DNA from 3 places in the Burkholderia gladioli genome. Region 1 is predicted to be linked to each of the others. Evidence: predicted binding sites of a transcription regulator. Region 1 holds the regulator's gene; each other region holds the start of a gene.
The links. The regulator FliA, encoded in region 1, starts transcription of late flagellar genes. The targets are predictions, from matches to a motif close to CTAAAGTTTNNNNNNNNNNNGCCGNTA.
Positions count from the first base shown of each region.

Region 2: the regulator FliA is predicted to act here: its motif matches at 2,336-2,362, upstream of flgM (flagellar biosynthesis anti-sigma factor FlgM).
Region 3: the regulator FliA is predicted to act here: its motif matches at 2,071-2,097, upstream of fliS (flagellar export chaperone FliS).

Region 1 covers NZ_CP009323.1:1,743,737-1,751,263, forward strand. Annotated here, with positions in the region: gene flhB (flagellar biosynthesis protein FlhB) at 1-572, shown strand, start outside; gene flhA (flagellar biosynthesis protein FlhA) at 569-2,671, shown strand; gene flhF (flagellar biosynthesis GTPase FlhF) at 2,668-4,440, shown strand; gene BM43_RS24745 (nucleotide-binding protein) at 4,433-5,245, shown strand; gene BM43_RS24750 (RNA polymerase sigma factor FliA) at 5,271-6,035, shown strand; S-adenosyl-L-homocysteine riboswitch at 6,179-6,247, shown strand; gene ahcY (adenosylhomocysteinase) at 6,346-7,527, shown strand, end outside.
Region 2 covers NZ_CP009323.1:1,353,199-1,360,725, forward strand. Annotated here, with positions in the region: gene flgB (flagellar basal body rod protein FlgB) at 1-413, opposite strand, end outside; gene flgA (flagellar basal body P-ring formation chaperone FlgA) at 630-2,255, shown strand; gene flgM (flagellar biosynthesis anti-sigma factor FlgM) at 2,392-2,718, shown strand; gene BM43_RS23000 (flagella synthesis protein FlgN) at 2,786-3,226, shown strand; gene BM43_RS23005 (GNAT family N-acetyltransferase) at 3,317-3,790, opposite strand; gene BM43_RS23010 (multifunctional CCA addition/repair protein) at 3,787-5,040, opposite strand; gene BM43_RS23015 (glutathione S-transferase family protein) at 5,106-5,738, opposite strand; gene BM43_RS23020 (complex I NDUFA9 subunit family protein) at 5,797-6,756, opposite strand; gene BM43_RS23025 (lytic transglycosylase domain-containing protein) at 6,929-7,527, opposite strand, start outside.
Region 3 covers NZ_CP009323.1:1,387,012-1,394,538, forward strand. Annotated here, with positions in the region: gene fliK (flagellar hook-length control protein FliK) at 1-1,148, opposite strand, end outside; gene BM43_RS23150 (flagellar protein FliT) at 1,221-1,553, opposite strand; gene fliS (flagellar export chaperone FliS) at 1,550-1,987, opposite strand; gene fliE (flagellar hook-basal body complex protein FliE) at 2,132-2,470, opposite strand; gene fliF (flagellar basal-body MS-ring/collar protein FliF) at 2,760-4,559, shown strand; gene fliG (flagellar motor switch protein FliG) at 4,549-5,544, shown strand; gene fliH (flagellar assembly protein FliH) at 5,537-6,220, shown strand; gene fliI (flagellar protein export ATPase FliI) at 6,225-7,527, shown strand, end outside.

The DNA of each region.
Region 1 (7,527 bases):
AATACAACAAGAAGCTGCGCATGACCAAGGAAGAGGTCAAGCGCGAGCATCGCGAGAACGAGGGCGATCCGCACGTGAAGGGCCGGATTCGCCAGCAGCAGCGCGCCATGGCGCGCCGCCGCATGATGGCCAACGTGCCCAAGGCCGACGTGGTGGTCACCAACCCGACCCACTTCGCCGTGGCGCTGCGCTACACCGACGGCGAGATGCGCGCGCCCAAGGTGGTGGCCAAGGGCATCAACCTGGTGGCCGCGCGCATCCGCGAGCTGGCCGAGGAGCATCGCGTGCCGATCCTGGAAGCGCCGCCGCTGGCGCGCGCGCTTTATCACAACGTCGAACTCGAACGCGAGATCCCGGGTCCGCTGTATTCGGCGGTGGCCGAGGTGCTGGCCTGGGTCTATCAGTTGAAGCGCTTCCGCAGCGAGGGCGGCGCGTTCCCGGCCGAGCCGACCGACCTGGACGTGCCGGCCGAGCTGGACAAGGGCGCGAGCGTCTCGGAACAGGACGAGGCCGAGGAAGCGACCGAGGTACTGGGCGAGGGCGCCGCGCGCCGTGACGGAGGTGCCGCATGAGCACGCCCACCGGAGCGCTCGGCAAGCGCGTCGGCCGGCTGGACGTGGCCAACCTGCGCGCGCTGGCCGGCCCGATCCTGATCTGCATGATCCTCGGCATGATGATCCTGCCGCTGCCGCCGCTGCTGCTGGATCTGCTGTTCACCTTCAATATCGCGCTGTCGGTGATGGTGCTGCTGGTCAGCATGTACACCATGAAGCCGCTCGATTTCGCGGCCTTCCCCAGCGTGCTGCTGTTCTCCACCCTGCTGCGGCTGTCGCTGAACGTGGCCTCCACGCGGGTGGTGCTGCTCGAGGGCCATACCGGCCCCGACGCGGCCGGCCAGGTGATCGAGGCCTTCGGCCACTTCCTGGTGGGCGGCAACTTCGCGGTCGGCATCGTGGTGTTCGTGATCCTGATGATCATCAACTTCACGGTGATCACCAAGGGCGCGGGGCGGATCGCCGAGGTGTCGGCGCGCTTCACGCTCGACGCGATGCCGGGCAAGCAGATGGCGATCGACGCCGACCTCAACGCCGGCCTGATCAACGAGGAGCAGGCCCGCAAGCGGCGCGTGGCGGTGGCCCAGGAAGCCGAGTTCTACGGCTCGATGGACGGCGCCTCGAAGTTCGTGCGCGGCGACGCGATCGCCGGCCTGATCATCATGGCGATCAACGTGATCGGCGGGCTGATCGTCGGCATCGTCCAGCACGACATGAGCTTCGCCGCGGCCGGCAAGAACTACACGCTGTTGACCATCGGCGACGGCCTGGTCGCGCAGATCCCCTCGCTGGTGATCTCGACGGCGGCCGGCGTGATCGTCTCGCGGGTGGCCACCGACGAGGACATCGGCACCCAGATCACCGGGCAGTTGTTCACCAACCCGCGCGTGCTGACCATCACCGGCACCATCATCGTGATGATGGGCCTGATCCCCAACATGCCCCACTTCGCGTTCCTGCTGCTCGGCGGCGGCTCGATCTGGATGGCGCGCGTGATGCGCCGCCGCGAGGCGGCCCGGCACGCGGCCGGCGACCTCACCGAGATCGCCCCGCCCGCGGCGCTGCCGGCCGACAGCCACGAGGCGACCTGGGAGGACGTCACGCTGATCGACACGCTGGGCCTGGAGGTCGGCTACCGGCTGATCCCGCTGGTCGACAACAGCGGCGACGGTGAGCTGCTCAAGCGCATCAAGGGCATCCGCAAGAAGTTCGCGCAGGAAATCGGCTTCCTGCCGCCGGTGATCCATATCCGCGACAACCTCGAGCTGCGCCCCAACGGCTACCGGATCGCCCTGAAGGGCGTCGAGGTCGGCACCGGCGAGGCCTTCCCGGGCCAGTGGCTGGCGATCAACCCCGGCCAGGTGACGGCCGCGCTGCCCGGCGCGCAGACGCGCGACCCGGCCTTCGGCCTGCCGGCGGTGTGGATCGACGTGTCGCAGCGCGAGACGGCGCAGGTTTACGGCTACACGGTGGTGGACGCCAGCACCGTGGTGGCCACCCACCTCAACCACCTGGTGGTGCAGCACGCCGCCGAGCTGCTCGGCCGCCAGGAAGTGCAGGCGCTGCTGGAGCGCACCGGACGCGACGCGCCCTCGCTGGTCGAGGACCTGGTGCCCAAGACGGTCTCGCTGACCACCCTGCAGCGCGTGCTGCAGAACCTGCTCGAGGAAGGCGTGCCGATCCGCGACATGCGCACCATCATCGAGGCGGTGTCCGAGCAGGCCGGCCGCATCACCGATCCCTACGACTTGACCGCCGCGGTGCGCCTGGCGCTGGGCCGCGCGATCACCCAGCAGTGGTACCCGGGCTCGGGCGAGATGCAGGTGATGGGGCTCGACGCGAATCTTGAGCGGGTGCTGTCGCAGGCGCTCGCCACCGGCGCGAATCCCGGCCTCGAGCCGGGGCTCGCGCAGACGCTGCTGATGGGCACGCAGGACGCGATGCTCCGGCAGCAGAACATGGGCCTGCCGCCGGTGCTGCTGGTGCAGCACGCGCTGCGGGCGATGCTCGCGCGCTTCCTGCGCCGCAGCCTGCCGCAACTGAAAGTGCTGTCCTACGCCGAAGTGCCGGAAACACGCACGATCAAAGTCACGAACGTCATCGGGGGTAACGCTTGAACATCCGCAAATTCACCGGCCCGACCAGCCGCGACGCGCTGCGTCTGGTGCGCGAGGCGCTTGGCGGCGATGCCGTGGTGCTGTCGAACCGCACGATCGAGGACGGCTCGGTCGAGATCGTCGCGCTGGCCGACGCCGAGCTGGCCGCGCTCGCGCCGAAGGTGCCTGCCGCCGCGTCGCTGGCCGCGCAGGCACGCGCGCTGCCGCCCGCGACCCGCCCCGCGCCGGCCGAAGCCGCGCCGCGCCTGGCGGTGCCGCCCAATCCCTATGCTTCCGGCGACGTGTTTTCCTCGGTGTTCGGCGCCAGCGCCGAGGCCGACGAGAATGCGAGGGACGCGCATGACGAAGCGCTCGAGGCGGGCGCCGCGCCGGCCGCCGAGGCCGTGCCGCCGACCTCGACGCCCGCGCCCTGGCTGGTCGAGCATGCCCGGCGCCTGACGCGCCGCCACGACGAGATCGTCGCGCCGGCCGCGCGCGCCGAGGCCGCCGTCGATCCGCGCGAGGCCCGCGACAGCCGTGAAGCGGCCGCCGCGCGCGACGAAGGCGTGACGCCCGAATGGGCGCGCGACATCGTGCGCAGCGTCGCCGCGCGCCTGCCGGCCGAAGCCGGCGGCAGCGCCGAGGCGAGCGCCGCGCGCCCGGTTCACGGCGCCCGCGCCGCGCAGGTCCGCGCGGCGGAGCCGGTTGCTCCGGCCGCCGCCAAGCCGGCCGCGCGCGCCGCGAATCTCTCGAATCCCGCCAGCGCCACGATCGCCGACGAGATCAACGCGCGCATCGAGCGCATCGTCAACGAGACCGTGATGAACGAGCTCAGCGCGATGCGCGGCATGATGGAGGAGCAGTTCGCCGGCCTGGTATGGGGCGATCGCCAGCGCCGCAGCCCGCTGCACGGCGCGCTGACCAAGCGCCTGTTCTCGGCCGGCTTCTCGGCCCAGCTGGTGCGCACCGTGGTCGACAACCTGCCGGCCGAGCTGGCCGAGGGCAGCTTCGACGGCGCCTGCGACTGGGCCGAATCGGTGCTGGCCGGCAACCTGCCGGTGCTCGACAGCGAGGATGCGCTGATGGAGCGCGGCGGCGTGTTTGCGCTGATGGGCCCCACCGGCGTCGGCAAGACCACCACCACCGCCAAGCTCGCGGCGCGCTGCGTGATGCGCTTCGGCGCCAGCAAGGTGGCGCTGCTGACCACCGACAGCTACCGGATCGGCGGCCACGAGCAGCTGCGCATCTTCGGCCGCATCCTCGGCGTGCCGGTGCACGCGGTGAAGGACGGCGGCGACCTGCAGCTCGCGCTCTCCGAGCTGCGCAACAAGCACATCGTGCTGATCGACACGATCGGCATGAGCCAGCGCGACCGCACCGTGTCCGACCAGATCGCCATGCTGCAGGGCGCCGACACGCCGGTGCAGCGCCTGCTGCTGCTCAACGCCACCAGCCACGGCGACACCCTCAACGAGGTGGTGCAGGCCTATCGCGGCGCGGGCCAGCCCGACCTGGCCGGCTGCATCCTGACCAAGCTCGACGAGGCCACCAACCTCGGCGGCGTGCTCGACACGGTGATCCGCTACCAACTGCCGGTGCACTACGTGTCGACCGGGCAGAAGGTGCCGGAGAACCTCTACGTGGCGACCCGCAAGTTCCTGCTCAAGAGCGCCTTCTGCGTGCCGCGCGACGGCTCGCCCTTCGTGCCGCACGACGACGAACTGCCCGGCATGCTGTCGGCCCTTGCCGGCCGCCCGGGCGCCGGACATCACGAGGTCTACTTTGGATAAGCACACCACCGATCAAGCCGAAGGGCTGCGGCGCCTGCTGGCCGGCCGCGCGACCCGCATCGTCGCGGTGACGGGCGGCCCGGCCGGGGTCGGCTGCACCACCACGGTGGTCAACCTGGCGGCGGCGCTGGCCGCGCTGGGCAAGGACGTGCTGGTGGTCGACGAGCGCTCCGACGTGGATTCGGCCGCCGCCACGCTGGCCGGCTCCTGGGTGCGCACCGGCAGCACGGTGCGCCACGCGGCCGGCTTCTCGATCTGCGTGGCCGCCGAGCTGGCGCGCGACGGCTATGACGATGCCCGCCTCGCCGCCTACCTGGACGGCGCGGCCGACATCGTGCTGGTCGATGCGCAGCGCGACGCCGAGGGCGCGTTCTCCGCGCTCGCGCGCGCCGCCAACGACGTGCTGGTGGTGACCCGCGTGGCGGGCCCGGCCATCACCGAGGCCTATGCCTGCATGAAGCGGTTGCACTACGCGCATGCGCTCGCGCAGTTCCGGGTGCTGGTCAACCACGTGCAGAGCGCGGCCGACGCGCGCGCGGCCTACGAGAACCTGGCCGGGGTGGCGAGCCGCTATCTCGCGGTGGCGCTCGACGAGGGCGGCTACGTGAGCGCCGATCCGCTGGTGGCGCGCGCCCGCGAGCTGGTGCACACGGTGGTCGACGCCTTCCCCTCGGCGGCCGCCGCGCGCGACTACCGGCAGATCGCGCAGGACCTGCTGTACTGGCCGATGCGCCCGGCGCGCGCGGCCGCTCGGGCCTATGCCGGACATCCGGCGATCGAACGGGGCGCGGCGCACGCCGCCTGACCCACGGGCACTCTGGAGGGAGCCGATGTACAACGCTCAAGGAAAACTGTCCACGTCCGCGACGATGGCCGAAGCGGGGATGGGGCAAGCCGAGGTGCTCGCCAAGTACGCGCCGCTGGTGCGTCGCCTCGGGCTGCAGCTGGTGGCGAAGATGCCGGCCAGCGTCGACCTCGACGACCTGATCCAGGCCGGCATGATCGGCCTGCTCGATGCCGCGAGCCGCTACAAGGAAGACCAGGGCGCGCAGTTCGAGACCTATGCCACGCAGCGCATCCGCGGCGCGATGCTCGACGAGCTGCGCAGCAACGACTGGCTGCCGCGCAGCCTGCGCAAGACCTCGCGCGAGGTGGAGCAGGCCGTGCATCGCGTCGAGCAGCAGCTCGGCCGTTCAGCCAACGAGAGCGAGATCGCCTCGCACCTGGACATGCCGCTGCCCGATTACCAGGCGATGCTGCAGGACCTGCACGGCAGCCAGCTGATCTACTACGAGGATTTCGATCGTTCCGCCGACGACGAGCCCTTCCTCGACCGTTATCGCGTCGATCATTCCGACCCGCTTTCCGCGCTGCTCGACGACCACCTGCGCGCCGCGCTGGTGGAGGCCATCGAGCGGCTGCCCGAGCGCGAGAAGCTGCTGATGTCGCTCTATTACGAGCGGGGCCTGAACCTGCGCGAGATCGGCGCGGTGCTGGAGGTCAGCGAATCGCGCGTGTGCCAGCTGCACAGCCAGGCGGTGGCGCGGCTGCGCGCGCGCCTGCGCGAGCAGGCCTGGGTCGGCGCCGAGCACTGAGGACGGCCGCCGCGCGCGCGCGCGCGGCGCGTCCTGTCCCCGTCCCGGCATTTCGGGACCGATCGAGGCGATTTCAAATAGATACGCATTTCCGTGGCGCGCGTGCGGGAATTCTTCGCGGCACTTTGCTACAATCGCCGTTCGTTTCCAAGGAGCGTTGCGACAGGCATCGGCCTGCCAGGCTTGGAAATCTTCACCGCGCGGCATTCGCCCCGCCGGCGCCGGGTCTGCCGACTCGCCGCGCCGCCCGGGCCGCCGCACTCTGAACGGCGCTCACGTCACCAATCTTTGACCAAGAAAGGAGGGCGTGATGAACGCCGTTATCGACTCGAAAGCCTCGCAGGACTACCTCGTCGCCGACCTGGCACTGGCTGCCTGGGGCCGCAAGGAACTGACCATCGCCGAGACCGAAATGCCCGGCCTGATGCAGATCCGCGACGAATACAAGGCAGCGCAGCCGCTCAAGGGCGCGCGCATCGCCGGCTCGCTGCACATGACGATCCAGACGGGCGTGCTGATCGAGACGCTCAAGGCGCTCGGCGCCGACGTGCGCTGGGCCTCGTGCAACATCTTCTCGACCCAGGACCACGCGGCCGCCGCGATCGTCGAAGCCGGCACGCCGGTGTTCGCCTACAAGGGCGAGACGCTCGACGAATACTGGGAATACTCGCACCGCATCTTCGAATGGCCGAACGGCGAGTTCGCCAACATGATCCTCGACGACGGCGGCGACGCGACCCTGCTGCTGATCCTCGGCTCGAAGGCCGAGAAGGACCGCTCGGTGATCGGCAAGCCGACCAACGAGGAAGAAGTGGCGCTCTACAAGTCGATCGCCGCTCACCTGGACATCGATCCGCAGTGGTACTCGAAGCGCCTGTCGCACATCAAGGGCGTGACGGAGGAAACCACCACCGGTGTGCATCGCCTGTACCAGATGGAAAAGGACGGCCGCCTGCCGTTCCCGGCCTTCAACGTCAACGACTCGGTCACCAAGTCGAAGTTCGACAACCTGTACGGCTGCCGTGAATCGCTGGTGGACGGCATCAAGCGCGCCACCGACGTGATGATCGCCGGCAAGATCGCGGTGGTGGCCGGCTACGGCGACGTGGGCAAGGGCTGCGCGCAGTCGCTGCGCGGCCTGGGCGCGACCGTGTGGGTCACCGAAATCGATCCGATCTGCGCGCTGCAGGCGGCGATGGAAGGCTACCGCGTGGTGACGATGGAATACGCGGCCGACAAGGCCGACATCTTCGTCACGGCCACCGGCAACTTCCACGTGATCAACCACGACCACATGAAGGCGATGCGCCACAACGCGATCGTCTGCAACATCGGCCACTTCGACTCGGAAATCGACATCGCGTCGACACGCCAGTACCAGTGGGAAAACATCAAGCCGCAAGTCGACCACATCATCTTCCCGGACGGCAAGCGCGTGATCCTGCTGGCCGAAGGCCGCCTGGTCAACCTCGGCTGCGCGACGGGCCACCCG
Region 2 (7,527 bases), 390 kb from region 1:
ACCGTGTTGTCGGCGAACTGCACGCGCTCGGCATCGAGGTCGACCGTGTTGCCGTCCAGCGAGGGCTGGCTCGGGATCCGGTAGGCGGCGCGGCCATAGTCCTCGACCGGCCCGCCGGTGGCCGCCAGGCGCGTGTCGCCGCTCATGTGGCCGGGCGCGGTCGACACCAGGGTCATGCCGCTGGTCACGCCGGCCGGCTGCGCCAGCGGCAGGCGGGTGGCGTTGTCGGTGGTGGCCTGGCCGGCCTGCTGCTTGAGGGCACGGCCGAGCGTCGCGCCGAAGTCGACGTCGCGGGCCTGGTAGCCCGGCGTGTCGGCATTGGCGATGTTCGACGACAGCAGTTCCTGCCGGTACGCGCGAACGTCGAGCGCCTGGCGGCCGAATGCGAATTCGGCGTCGAGTTTGTCCAGCATCGTGCGGTCCTCCAGCTCAAAGCGGTGCCGCGCCCCGGACCCGCGCGAGGAAGGCGGCGGGCGCAGGGACGCTTTTCGATGACAGCCATCGTAGGCGCGCAAGGCAAGCGGCAATCGGACGAATAACCGGCAAAGCCCCCCTCTATTCATCGTTTGTCCGGGGTGGCGCCTCCCTAGAATGCGATGCCGTACCAACGGTTTTTCGAGGAGGCGGCGATGGCGACGGACGCAGGCCCGGTGAGCGGATCCGGCAAGGCGGCGCGTGCGCTCGGCCGCCGCGCGCTGCTGGCGCTGGCCCTGGCCGCGCTGCTGCCGGCCGCGGCACTGGCGCAGAGCGCCGGCGCCGACGGCATGATCGTGATCCCCGGGCGCGGCGAATCGGCCGAGACGGCGCTCGCCAACGCGAACGCGCATGGCGTCAACACCCCCGCCCCGCGTGGCTCGACCAGTCTCAACAGCTACAGCGCCGCCGAGCTGCGCGGCGCCTACGGCGGCGGCAGCGCCGTCGCGAACGGCGCCACCTCGGCCAACGACATCGTGCTGACCGGCAGCGCGCCCGGCACCGCGCCGCGGCCCGCCATGGCGGCCGGCGCGAACCAGAATCCGAATCCGGGCGGCATGGTCGGCACGCGGGCCGTCGAGGTCCTGTCGGGCGGCGAGGCCGCGATGCGCGCGGCCGCCTCGGCCGATCCCGACGCGAACCGGCCCGAGCCGCCGCTGTATCCGAGCCGTCGCGCGAACCCCGGCGCCCAGCCCGCCAACAGCCCCGCTCGTCCCGGCGCCGCGCAACCGTCCCAGGACGCGGCGACCTATGCCGCCGACTACGCCGCCGGTTACGCGGCCGGCATCGCCGCCGCCCGCCGCGCCGCGCAGGCGGCGCCGGCCGGCCCGGCCGCCGCGGCGCCTGCCGCTTATCGATCCGCCGTCTATCGCGCGCCCGGCGGCGCGGCTGCCGTGCCCGCCCAGGCCGGCGCCTCGCTGCGCGCCGCCTTCGCCCCGTCGCCCGCCGCGCGCGCCCAGCAGGTCGCGCCGGTGGTCGCCCAGGACGTGGCGCCGCCGCATCCGGCCGGGCCGGCCGCGGTGGCCACCCTGCGCCAGCCGGTAGCCGGCATCCTGCGCGTCTCGACGCGCGCCGCCCTGCCGCCCGCCGGCGACACCGCTGCCGCCGCAACCGGCGCCGCGCCCGCCCAGGCCCAGGCCGCGCCGCCGGTACCCGAGGGCCAGCAGGATCCGGAAGCGATCCGCCAGGCCGCGCTGGCCTTCCTGCGCCAGCAGACCGCCGGCCTGCCGGGCAAGGCGATCGTCACGGTGGCGCCGGCCTTCCCGCGCGGGCTGGCCGCCTGCACCGGGCTCGAGCCCTTCCTGCCAACCGGCGCGCGGCTCTGGGGCCGCACCACGGTGGGCGTGCGCTGCGCCGGCGCGAAACCCTGGACGCTCTACCTGCAGTCGAAGATCTCGGTGCAGGGCACCTATTACGTGGCGGCTCGCGCGCTGTCGCCCGGCGAGGTGCTGACGGCCGCCGACCTGGTCGCCCACGACGGCGACCTGACCCAGCTGCCGCTGGCGATCATCACCGACCCCGGCCAGGCAGTCGGCGGCACCTCGCTGGTGCGCGTGGCGGCCGGCCTGCCGCTGCGCCAGGACATGCTGCGCAGCGCCTCGTCGGTGACGATCGGCCAGACCGTGCGCGTGGTGGCGGCCGGCAAGGGTTTCACGATTTCGTCGGAAGGCAGCGTGATGAACAACGCGGGGCCGGGCCAGCAGGTGCGGGTGCGCCTCGCGGCGGGCCAGATCGTCACGGCGGTGGTGAAGGATTCGGGAACGGTCGAGATTCCGTTATGATGGGCGCCGCCAGCGCGGCCAGTAAGACTGCAAAAGAGTGCAAACTTTTGTTTCTGAAAGCATTTACTGAAGATCGAGCGCTAAAGTTCGGCTCCGTCCTGCCGTTATCTCGCTCAAATCGTTCAGGAAGCCCATCGTGAAAATCGATTCCACCCCCGCCACGAACGTCCGCCCGGCGTCCTCCGACGCCGCTTCGTCGCGCAGCCAGGCCGCCGCCCCCGCGGCGCCGGTGGCCGACGCCGCGCCCGCCACCGGCGGCGATGCGAACGTGAACCTGTCCTCCGTGTCGACGAACCTGCAATCGCTGGCCTCGTCGGGCTCGGCCGATATCGACACCGCGAAGGTGGCGTCGATCCGCGATGCGATCCGCAACGGCTCGCTCTCGATCGACACCGGCAAGATCGCGGACGGCATCCTGCAGACGGCTCGCGAGCTGGTGCAGACGCCGGTCAAGCTCGGCTGAGGGCGGCGGGGGGCGACCGCAATCGGCACGCGGATGGTCCGCGCGCCGGCGTTTTGAGCGAGACGCAATGAAAGAAGCACTGCTGGCGACGATCAACGACGAGCACGCGACGGTGGAAGCCTTCGCCTCCCTGCTCGCCTACGAGCAACAGGCGCTGACGGCGGCCTCGCCGGCCGATACGCTGCCCGACATCATCGAGCGCAAGACCCAGCTGGTCGAGCGCCTGGCCACGCTCGAGAAGCAGCGCGACGTGCAGCTCGCCGCGCTCGGCTACCCGGCCGGCCGCGTCGGCATCGACGCCGCCTCGGAGCGCGACCCGAGCGTCGCGAGCCGCTGGAAGCTGCTGCGCGAGGCCACCGAGCGCGTGCGCCACGCCAACCTCAACAACGGCATGCTGATCCGCATCCGCATGGACTACAACGAGCGCACCCTGCAGGTGCTGCGCGCCCAGCCGGCGCGCGCCGGCCTGTACGGCCCGGACGGGCGCGTGTCGGGCGCGGCGCGCTGAGATCGCTTCCCCCAGAACCGTCACGCGCGGCATCGGCCGCGGGTGACGGTTTCGTTTTTTCCCCGCTTGAATCTCGATGAAGTGCGCCGGTCAGGCGCGCGGCTCAGTCGCGACCAGGTCGAATGGGCCGCGCCGCGACAGCCGCTGCCCATCCCGCGCGTAACCATGGCGCGCATAAAAGCGATGCGCATCGGCGCGGTGGTCGCCGCTCGTCACCTCGGTCTTCACGCAGCCGGCGGCCTCGAACCAGGCCGCGGCGGCGGCCATCAGCGCGCCACCGATGCCGCGCGAGCGCCGGCCCTGGTCGACCACCAGGCTCGTGATGCGGCCCAGTCGCCCCTCGGCATGAAACAGCGGCAGGGCGTGCAGGCTGATGCAGCCGGCGATCTCGCTGCCGACCGCCGCCACCAGCACCGTGTCGGCCGCGCTGCCGGCCAGCGCCTCGAGCCGGCCCTGGACCTGGGCCGGCCCGGCCTCGTAACCGAGCTGGCGCAGCAGCGCCGAGACGGCCGGCGCATCGGCCGGCCGCGCCGCGCGGATCGCCACCGCCGGCGCGCCGCTCATTCGCCCGCGTCGGCGTCGATCGAGAGCTCGGCCGCCACCGCCGCGATCCGCGCCCGATGCACCGCCTCGCGGATTCCTTCCGGATTGCCGCGCAGCCCGGCCGCCACCTGGCCGGCATCCACCGAGCGCGCGGCCAGCAGCGCGCGCCGCAGGCGCTCGGCCTGCGGATAGGGCTGCGCCTCCAGCCCGAGCCGCCCGCGCGCATCCGATTCGCAGGCCTGCAGCATCTCGGCGAAGCGGCCGGGCTTGCGCAGCGCGTCGGCGCGTTCCAGGAAGCGCACCAGCGCGGCCGCGCCCATCTTCATCACCTGGTGCAGGTTGCCGTGCTCGCGCGCCACCAGCAGGGCCAGGTCGCGGCATTCGTTCGGCACGCGCAGGCGCTCGCTCAAGGGCTTGAGCAGATCGACGCTGCGGCCTTCATGGCCGATATGGCGCGGCAGCACGTGCTCGGGCGTGGTGGCCTTGCCGAGATCGTGGGTCAGCGCGGCGAAGCGCACCGGCAGCGTGTAGCCGTGCCGCGCCGCGTAGTCGACCACCATCATCACGTGCACGCCGGTATCCACCTCGGGGTGGTAGTCGGCGCGCTGCGGCACGCCGAACAGCGCGTCGACCTCGGGCAGGATGCGCGCCAGCGCCCCGCATTCGCGCAGCACCTCGAACATCCGCGAGGGTTTCGCCTCCATCAGCCCGCGCGAGAGCTCCTGCCAGACCCGCTCGGGCACCAGCGCGTCGACCTCGCCGGCCGTCACCATCTCGCGCATCAGCGCGAGCGTCTCGGGCGCGACCGTGAAATCGGCGAAACGGGCCGCGAAGCGCGCGATCCGCAGGATCCGCACCGGATCCTCGACGAAGGCCGGGCCGACGTGGCGAAAGCGCTTCGCGGCCAGGTCGGCGCGGCCGTCGAACGGATCCACCACCGGGCCGACCAGGCTGCCGTCGGGGCTCAACTCGCGCGCCATCGCGTTGATGCTCAGGTCGCGGCGCGCCAGGTCCTCCTCGAGCGTGACGTCGGGCGCGAAATAGAACTGGAAGCCGTGATAACCGGCCGCGGTCTTGCGCTCGGTGCGCGCCAGCGCGTATTCCTCGTGGGTGCGCGGATGCAGGAACACCGGGAAATCCTTGCCGACCGGGCGATAGCCCTGGGCCGCCAACTGCTCGGGCGTCGCGCCGACCACCACGTAGTCGCGATCCTGGACCGGCACGCCGAGCAGTTCGTCGCGAATCGCGCCGCCGACTGCGTAGATCTTCATGACCTCACCTCCTTGCCGCGGCGCGCGGCGCCGGGCCGCCGCCGCATTCCCTGGTCCATCGTCGCTCAGTGATCGAACACGCGCGTCTCGTGACGCGCCTCGTCGGCCCAGGCCGCCACCGCCGGCACCGCGAGCATGCGCGCCACATAAGCCGCCGCGACCTCGGATAGCGGCGGCGCATAGGTGACGAAGCGCATCACCACCGGCGCGTACATCGCGTCGGCGATGCCGAAGGCACCGAACAGGAACGGCCCGCCCGAGGCAGCGAGGCAGTCGCGCCACAGCGCGTCGATGCGCGCCACGTCGGCCAGCGCCGCCGGCGAGGCCTCGCGGCCCGGCAGGGTGGCGCGGATATCGAGCGGCATCTCGGCGCGCAGCGCGACGAAGCCGGCATGCATCTCGGCCGACACGCTGCGCGCGCGGGCCCGCGCGGCCGGCTCGGCCGGCCACATGGCCAGCGCCGGATGACGCTCGGCCAGGGTCTCGGCGATCGCCAGCGAATCCCAGATCGCCAGGCCGTCGTCGTCGATCAGGCAGGGCACCTTGCCCGAGGGCGATACCGCGCGGATCCGCGCGCTCGTCTCGGGCGTGCGCAGCTCGATCAGCGTCTCGTCGAAGGGGATCCCGAAGTGCCGCATCAGCACCCAGGGCCGCATCGACCACGAGGAATAGCTCTTGTCGCCAATGATCAATTGCATGCTCGAACCTTGCTGCTTCATCAAAAATAAGTGAATCGGGGGCGATGCCCTGCCGCGCTCAGCGACGCGCGCGCCAGGCATCGTGGCGCGTGCCGCCGGCGCCGAGGTAGGACGGCGCCACGCTCTCGATGCTGGCCGGCCGGATCCCCAGCTCGGGCGCGAGCGGCCCGCTCGCCAGGTTGGGCACGCGCATCGAATCGAGGTTGTCGCGCGTCATCACCGGCTCGCCGGGCAGGCACTCGAACAGGCGCGCCTGCCACCGCGCCAGCGCGTCGGGCAGGCGCAGGATGCGTGCCTCGTGCCCGACCAGTACGCCGCAGTAGCGCACCAGTTGCTCGAGCGTGTAGACCTTCGGGCCGCCCAGCTCGTAGGTCTTGCCATACGCCTCGCGCAGCCCGCTGACGCGGCTCAGCGCCTGCGCGACGTCGCCGACGTAGATCGGCTGGAATTGCGCGTCGGGCATCGCCAGCGGCAGCACCGGCAAGCTGCGCTGCAGCCGCGCGAAGGTGCTCAGGAACGCGTCGCCGGGGCCGAACACCACCGAGGGCCGCAGCACCGTGACCGCCAGCGCGCCGCCGGAAGCGGCCGCCGCCGCATGCAGCGCGGCCTCGCCGTCGCCCTTGGAACGCTGGTACATGCTGGGCCCGCGCGAATCGGCACCGAGCGCGCTGACCTGCACCAGTTGCGGGACGCCGGCCTCGGCGCAGGCCGCCGCCAGCGCCGCCGGCAGCGCCACGTGGGCCTGCCGGAAACCTTCGCCGTAAGGCTTGCCGTGGCCGCCGTGCAGGACGCCGACCAGGTTGACGGCCACCTGCGCGCCGGCCACGAAGCGCGCCAGGCTGCGGGTATCGAAGCTGTCCAGCTCGACGATCTCGACCGGCAGCGTGGCGAGATGGCGGGCATGCTCGCGGCGCCGCGCGGCGATCCGCACCGGGCGGCCGTCGCGAACCAGGTTCGCGACCAGGCGGGCACCGATGAAGCCGGTACCGCCGATCAGGGCGAGGGGCGGGCGATCCATGGGCGAGCCTCCGTCAGCTGTCGACTGCGCGCCGCGACGATCGGGCTGCTGCCTGCCCTGCCTCGACCGCGCGCGGGAAACAAATCGCGGGCCGCGATCCCGCCGCGGCCCGCGCGAAAGGTAAGGCCCGGCTCGACCCGGCAGGTGGCCCGGGCCGGCCCCGGCTCCCGGCTCAGGGCGAGACGAAACCGAGCCGCGCCTTCAGCGACTGCGGCTTGCCCTCGAACAGCGCCGCGTAATAGGTGGTGTTCGACAGCACGTTCTTCACGTAGTCGCGCGTCTCGTTGAAGGGGATGGTCTCGGCGAAGATCGCGCCCTCGACCGGCTGGGTCAGCACCTGCCGCCACTGGCGCGGGCGTCCCGGCCCGGCGTTGTAGCCGGCCGTGGCCAGCACCGCCGAATCGTCGAACTTCTGGTAGATGTCGGACAGGTACCAGGTGCCGAGCTGGATATTGGTGTCGATGTCGTGCATCTGCGCGCGCGAGAGACCGCCCATGCCGAGCTTCTTGGCCACCAGTTGCGCGGTGGCCGGCATCAGCTGCATCAGGCCGCCGGCGCCCGCCGAGGAACGCGCGCTGGTGATGAAGCGCGATTCCTGTCGGATCAGGCCATAGGCCCACTCGATATCGAGCCCGCTGGTGGCCGCGTAGCGCTCCACGATCGGCCGATACGGCGAGGGATAGCGCAGCGTGAAGTCGTGCATCGCGGTGGTGCGATCGGCCGTGTTGACGGTGCGGTCGAGCATGTCGATGCGCTTGGCGTATTCGGCCG
Region 3 (7,527 bases), 360 kb from region 1:
GTGCCGGTCAGCACCAGTTCCGCATCGACCGCGCCCAGCGTCGGCAGCGACAGCATCAGCCGCGTGCGCCAGGCCAGCGGCGCCTCGCCGGGCTGCGTGCCGCCCGCGTCGGGCTCGACGCTCCAGTCGAGCCGCGCGCCGGGCCAGGCCTCGCCGCTCCAGCGAAATTGCTGGGTCGCGAGCAGGTCGAGCTGCTGGCGCACCAGCGGCAGCGTGGCCGGGTTGACGGTGGCCATCGCCGCCGAGCCGTTGGCGCCATTGGCATCGCCGCCCAGGGCCGCGCCCGGCTGGCTGGTGGTGGCGGCCAGCAGGCGGCTCGCGCCCTCCTCGGCCGCCTGCGAGGCATAGGCGAGCGCGCCGCTCGCGCCGAACTGGCCTGCCGCCGGTGAGCGGGCAGACGGCGCATCCGGCGCGGCCCCGCCGCCGGCGCCCGCGGGCGTCGCGCCACCACCGTCGGCAGCCGCGCCGCGAGGCGCTGCACCGCCCGGCGATGCACCGCCCTCGCGTGCAGCCGCCTGGGTCAACTGGTTCTGGGGTTCGCGCGCGAGCTCGGCCATGCCGCGCTGGCCGGCCAGCCACTGCGCGAGATGGGATTCGTAGAACAGGCCGCTGTCGGCCACCGAGCGCGCCAGCGCGGCGGCCAGCGCGGCGATCGCCGCCTGGGCGATCGACGGCGTGAGCGGCGCGGCAGCCTGGGCGCCGTCGGCCGTGCCGGTGGCGCCGGCGGCATTCGCCGTCGCGGCGGCACCCGGCGCGGCGTTCGCGCCGGCGGCATTGGCGGCCGTCGCGGCACCGCCGCCTGCCTGGGCGGCAGCGCCGGCAGCCGGCGCGCCATCGCCCGCCAGCAGCTCGACCAGCGCGGGCGGCGCCTCCAGCAGGGGCAGCTTGCCGACCACCACCGGCGTGGCATCGCCGCCATGGCGCGAGATCGCGTCGAGCGTCAGCGCCACGCTCGACAGCGCGGTCTGCGCCGAGGGCGCGGGCGGGCTCGGCGCCGGCAGCGGCAGGTTGGTCGGCGGCGCGCCGCGCGCCGCCCCGGTCGGGATGCCGACCTGGGTGGCCGGCGCCCCGGCCGACACGCCGCCCTCGAGCAGGTTGTCGATGCGGCTGGCGAGCATGGCGGCGGTAACCGCGTCGATCCCGGTCATGGTGAGTCCCCGCGCGGCCCGAGCCGGCGTCCGTGTCTGTCTGCGTCTGGTGGTGTGACCGCCCCGCCGCGGCTAGCGCCGCGCCTGGTAGATGTCCTTGAGCATGCGCGTCGAGCGGCCCGCGTCGAACAGCGCGGACAGCCGCGCCACCTCGGGGCTGGCGAGATCGCGGATGGCGGCGTCGTCGGCCAGGATCCGGCGGATCAGCGCGTACTTGTGGCCGCGCTCGCTCGGGTCGAGCATCACCCCTTCCTCGGCCGCCTTGAGGCCGTCGACCAGCGTCTGGTATTCCGCCTGCAGCCCGTCGACCGCCAGCCAGTCGGCACCGCGCGCGGCAGCCAGCATTCGGCCGGACACTTCCGCGATCGCCTCGTAGCGGGCGAGATAAGCTGCCTCGCGACTCATCGTACGGCTTCCGGCTGCGCCTGCCCCGCCATCATGCGGGCCACTTCCGGGGCAATCCCGATCCAGGCTTCCTCGAGCGTGGCCAGCAGGCCGTCGACCTCGGCCAGCATGGCCTCGCTGGCGCTCACGTTGGCCTCCAGCAGCCGGCGCAGGATATAGGCATAGAGCGCGTTCAGGCGCTCGGCGATCTCGCCGCCCGCCTCGACGTTGAGCGAGGCCTGCAGGCCGCTCTCGACGATCTGCATGGCCTTGCCGATCGCCTCGCCGCGCGCCGCGACATTGCCGGTGTTCAGGTGCAGGCGGGCGTGGGCGATCGCCTTGCGGGCGCCCTCGTAGAGCATCGCGATCAGGCGATGCGGGGACGCGCCCATCACCCCTGTCTCGACGCCGACGCGCGCGTAGGCACTGGCTCCAGCGTGTCCTGGGGAAAACATGACGGCCCTCCTGTTGATGCGATCGTGACGTGTGGCGCGACGCCCGTCGAAACGGCATGCGTAACGCTGTGTAATACCGGCGTTATCGGTAATGACGGGGAAAGCTTTAGCGCGAAGTCGGCGCGAGGGGGTGCGCCGACGGGGTCAGACCGACATCTGCATGATGTCGTTGTACGCGCTGACGAGCTTGTTTCGGACCTGCAGACCGAACTGCAGGCCGATGTTGGCCTTCTGCGAATCGATCATCACGTCGTTGAGGGACACGTTCGGCGCGCCCAGCTCGAAGGCCTTGGCCTCGCCGGCCGCCTTCATCTGGGTGTCGCTGATCCGGTCCAGCGAGGCCTTCAGGGCCCCCGCGAAGCCGCTGGCGGTGGCGGCGCCGTTGCCGGCGGCCGTGGCCGCGGCGCTCGCGCCGCTCGCCTGGGCGGCCATCGCCTGCATCTGTTGCAGCGCCGAAGCGATTCCGTTGACGGGCGCGGTCATGGGGTCTCCACAAAAGATACGGATGGGAAACCGGCAAGGGGCCCCGGCGGGCCCAGCCCGATCCAGCCCCGAATCCGCGCCGAAGGCCGCCGCAAAAAGCGCGGCGCGACGACGCGATGCCGGATTGCGAGCAAGGATAGCAAGCGCGGCGGCGCCCAAAGCGGGCGAAGTACGGGGAAAACTCGGCTCTGTTCCCGAGATCGGAGCCGCCCGCGCGCCGGAATAATCGCATCGTGTCATTGTCCGTCCGCTCGGCCGAGCGGCAGCCCGCTGTGGAGAAACCCGAAGCATGGATTCGCAGGCCAACTCGCTGATCAATCCCGACGCGCGCAACGCCGTCGCCGGCACGCCGCCCAACGCGGCCATGGCCGCCGGTGCGCTGCCTGGCGCCGGCGCGGGCGCGGCCGGCGCGGATTTCGGGCTGGGCGGCTTCGCCGAGCGGCTGTCCGGCTTCCCGAACCTGTCGCGCATGCGCACCAACCCCAAGCTGCCGTTCGTGATCGTCACCGCGCTGGCGATCGCGGCGATCGTCGCGCTGGTGCTCTGGAGCCGCGCCCCCGACTACAAGGTGCTCTACAGCAACCTGTCGGATCGCGACGGCGGCGCCATCATTGCTGCCCTGCAGCAATCCAATATTCCCTACCAGTTCACCGATGCCGGCGGCGCGATCCTGGTGCCCGCCAGCCTGGTGCACGAGACGCGCCTGAAACTGGCCTCGATGGGGCTGCCCAAGGGCGGCTCGGTCGGCTTCGAGCTGATGGACAACCAGAAGTTCGGGATCAGCCAGTTCGCAGAACAGGTCAACTACCAGCGCGCGCTGGAAGGCGAGCTGGAGCGCACCATCGCCTCGATCAACGCGGTGCGCGCCGCGCGCGTGCACCTGGCGATCCCCAAGCCCTCGGTGTTCGTGCGCGAGCGCGAGGCGCCCAGCGCCTCGGTGTTCGTCGACCTGTACCCGGGCCGCGTGCTGGACGACGGCCAGGTGCTGGCGATCACGCGCATGGTCGCCTCGGGCGTGCCCGACATGCCGGCCAAGAACGTCACCATCGTCGACCAGGACGGCAACCTGCTGTCGCAGCAGCAATCGGCCGCCGGCCTCGACGCGAACCAGCTCAAGTACGTCCAGCAGGTCGAGCGCAACACCCAGAAGCGCATCGACGCGATCCTCGCGCCGATGTTCGGCGCCGGCAACACGCGCGCCCAGGTCAGCGCCGACGTCGATTTCTCGCGCGCCGAGCAGACCTCGGAAAGCTTTTCGCCCAACGGCACCCAGCAGCAGGCCGCGATCCGCAGCCAGCAGACCTCGAGCTCGACCGAGATGTCGCAAAGCGGCGCGGGCGGGGTGCCCGGCGCGCTGTCGAACACGCCGCCGCAGCCGGCCTCGGCGCCGATCACCGGCGCCAGCGGCGCGGCCGGCACGCCGCCCACGCCGATCAGCGACCGCAAGGATTCGACCACCAACTACGAGCTCAACAAGACGGTCAGCCACGTCGAACAGGCCACCGGCGGCATCAAGCGCCTGTCGGTGGCGGTGGTGGTCAACAACCTGCCGGTGGCCGACGCCAAGGGCCACGTGACGATGCAGCCGCTCAGCGCCGACAAGCTGAGGCAGGTCGAGCAACTGGTGAAGGACGCGATGGGCTTCGACGCCAAGCGCGGCGACTCGGTCAACGTGGTCAACAGCCAGTTCACCGAGCTGGCCGATCCGCTGGCCGACGTGCCCTGGTGGCGCACGCCGGACATGATCGCGATGGCCAAGGACATCGCCAAGTGGCTCGGCATCGGCGTGGCCGCCGCCGCGCTGTACTTCATGTTCGTGCGCCCGGCGATGCGCCGCGCGTTCCCGCCGCCCGAGCCGGCCGCGGCCAGCGCCGGCGCGCTGCCGGGCCCGGACGAGCCCGCGCTCGACGGCCTGCCGGCGCTCGAGTCGAGCCTCGGCGCGGAGGCGTCGCCCGAGGCCGCGCTGCTCTCGTTCGAGGCGGACAAGCAACGTTACGAACGCAACCTCGACTACGCGAAGATGATCGCCCGGCAGGATCCGAAGATCGTCGCGACCGTCGTGAAGAACTGGGTGACCGATGAGCGCTGAAGGCCTGATGAAAAGCGCGCTGCTGCTGATGTCGATCGGCGAGGAAGAGGCGGCGCAGGTGTTCAAGTTCCTGGGCCCGCGCGAGGTCCAGAAGATCGGCCTGACCATGGCCGCGCTGAAGAACGTCACGCGCGAGCAGCTCGACGACGTGCTCAAGGAATTCGTGCAGGAGGCCGAGAAGCATTCTGCGCTGTCGCTCGATTCCGGCGAGTACATCCGCTCGGTGCTGACCAAGGCGCTCGGCGAGGACCGCGCCGGCGCGATCATCGACCGCATCCTGCAGGGCAGCGACACCAGCGGCATCGAGGGCCTGAAGTGGATGGACTCGGGCGCGGTGGCCGAACTGATCAAGAACGAGCACCCGCAGATCATCGCCACCATCCTGGTGCACCTCGACCGCGACCAGGCCTCCGAGATCGCCTCCTGCTTCACCGAGCGGCTGCGCAACGACGTGCTGCTGCGCATCGCCACGCTCGACGGCATCCAGCCGGCCGCGCTGCGCGAGCTCGACGAGGTGCTGACCGGCCTGCTGTCGGGCAGCGACAACCTCAAGCGCAGCCCGATGGGCGGCATCCGCACCGCCGCCGAGATCTTGAACTTCATGACCAGCTCGCACGAGGAAGCCGTGCTCGCCAACGTCAAGGCCTACGATCCGGACCTGGCGCAGAAGATCATCGACGAGATGTTCGTGTTCGAGAACCTGCTGGACCTGGAGGACCGCGCGATCCAGCTGATCCTCAAGGAAGTCGAGTCGGAAACGCTGATCGTCGCGCTCAAGGGCGCGCCGCCGCCGCTGCGCCAGAAGTTCCTGGCCAACATGTCGCAACGCGCGGCCGAGCTGCTCGCCGAGGATCTCGACGCGCGCGGCCCGGTGCGCGTCTCCGAGGTCGAGCAGCAGCAGCGCAAGATCCTGCAGATCGTGCGCACCCTGGCCGAGAACGGCCAGGTGGTGATCGGCGGCAAGGCGGAAGACGCCTATGTCTGAGCGTGCTCGCGGCGCGGCCTCGATGACCGCCTACCAGCGGTGGGAGATGGCCTCGTTCGATCCGAAGCCGCCCGCGCCGCCCGTCGGGGACGACGGCGAGGCGGCGGCCGCCGCGCTGGCCGCCGAACTGCAGCGGGTGCGCGATGCCGCCCATGCCGAAGGCATGGCCAGCGGCCAGGCCGAGGGCCACGCGCTGGGCTACCGCGCCGGCCACGACAGCGGCTACGCCGAGGGGCTCGAGGCCGGGCGCGCCGAGATGCGCGTCGAGGCCGGGCACTTCGCGGCGCTGGCGCGCGGCTTCGACGAGGCGCTGCACGGCGCGCGCGACACGCTGGCCGACCAGCTCGCCCAGCTCGCGCTCGACATCGCCCAGCAGGTGGTGCGCCAGCACGTGCAGCTGGACCCCGGCACCGTGCTGGCCGCCGCGCGCGAGGCGCTGGCCGCCGAGCCGGCCCTCTCCGGCGCGCCGCAACTGGTGGTGAGCCCCGCCGACCTGCCGGTGGTGGAGGCCTACCTGCAGGAAGAACTCGACGCGCTGGGCTGGAGCGTGCGCACCGACCCGGCCATCGAGCGCGGCGGCTGCCGCGCCCAGGCCGCCTCGGGCGAGATCGACGCGACCCTGCCCACGCGCTGGGAGCGCGTGGCCGCCGCGCTCGGCCGTTCGAGCGAGTGGTGAAACCATGAGCCGCGCGCCCGACCTCCTGCTCGACGACGCGGCGCCCGCCGTGTCGAACCCGCATCTGGCGCACTGGCTGGAGCAGCTCGGCGCGCTGCGCGAACGCAGCGCCCGCGCGCTGCCGCTGCGCCCCTGCGGGCGCCTCACGCGCGCCGCCGGCCTGGTGCTGGAAGCCACCGGGCTGCGCCTGTCGGTGGGCGCCGAATGCACCATCGAACTGCCGCCCGGCAGCACCCTGCCGGTGGCCGAGGCCGAGGTGGTCGGCTTCGCCGGCGAACGCCTGTTCCTGATGCCGACCACCGAGGTGGCCGGGGTGCTGCCCGGCGCGCGCGTCTGGCCGCTGGAACGCGCGCCGATCGCCGATCCGCTGGCCGGCGCCAAGCGCCTGCCGGTCGGCTGGCAGATGCTGGGCCGCGTGGTGGACGCCTCGGGCCGCCCGCTCGACCGGCTCGGCCCGCTCGCCTCGGAACTCGACGCGCCGCTGTCGGCGCCGACCATCAACCCGCTGGAGCGCGAGCCGATCCATCACGTGCTCGATGTCGGCGTGCGCGCCATCAACGCGCTGCTGACGGTGGGGCGCGGCCAGCGCATGGGCCTGTTCGCCGGTTCGGGCGTGGGCAAGTCGGTGCTGCTCGGCACCATGGCGCGCTACACCAGCGCCGAGGTGATCGTGATCGGCCTGATCGGCGAGCGCGGCCGCGAAGTGAAGGAATTCATCGAGCAGATCCTCGGCGAGGACGGCCTGGCGCGCTCGGTGGTGGTGGCCGCGCCGGCCGACGTGTCGCCGCTGCTGCGCATGCAGGGCGCCGCCTACGCGACCTCGCTGGCCGAATACTTCCGCGACCAGGGCAAGCACGTGCTGCTGCTGATGGATTCGCTCACGCGCTACGCGATGGCGCAGCGCGAGATCGCGCTGGCGATCGGCGAACCGCCGGCCACCAAGGGTTATCCGCCCTCGGTGTTCGCCAAGCTGCCGGCACTGGTGGAGCGCACCGGCAACGGCCCGGAAGGCGGCGGCTCGATCACCGCCTTCTACACGGTGCTGACCGAGGGCGACGACCAGCAGGACCCGATCGCCGATTCGGCGCGCGCGATCCTGGACGGCCATATCGTGTTGTCGCGCCAGTTGGCCGAGGCCGGCCACTATCCCGCGATCGACATCGAGCAGTCGATCAGCCGCGCCATGACCTCGCTGATCGACGAGCGCCATCTCGATCGCGTGCGCCGCTTCAAGCAGATGCTCTCGCGCTACCAGCGCAATCGCGACCTGATCGCGGTGGGCGCCTACGCGGCCGGGCGCGATGCCC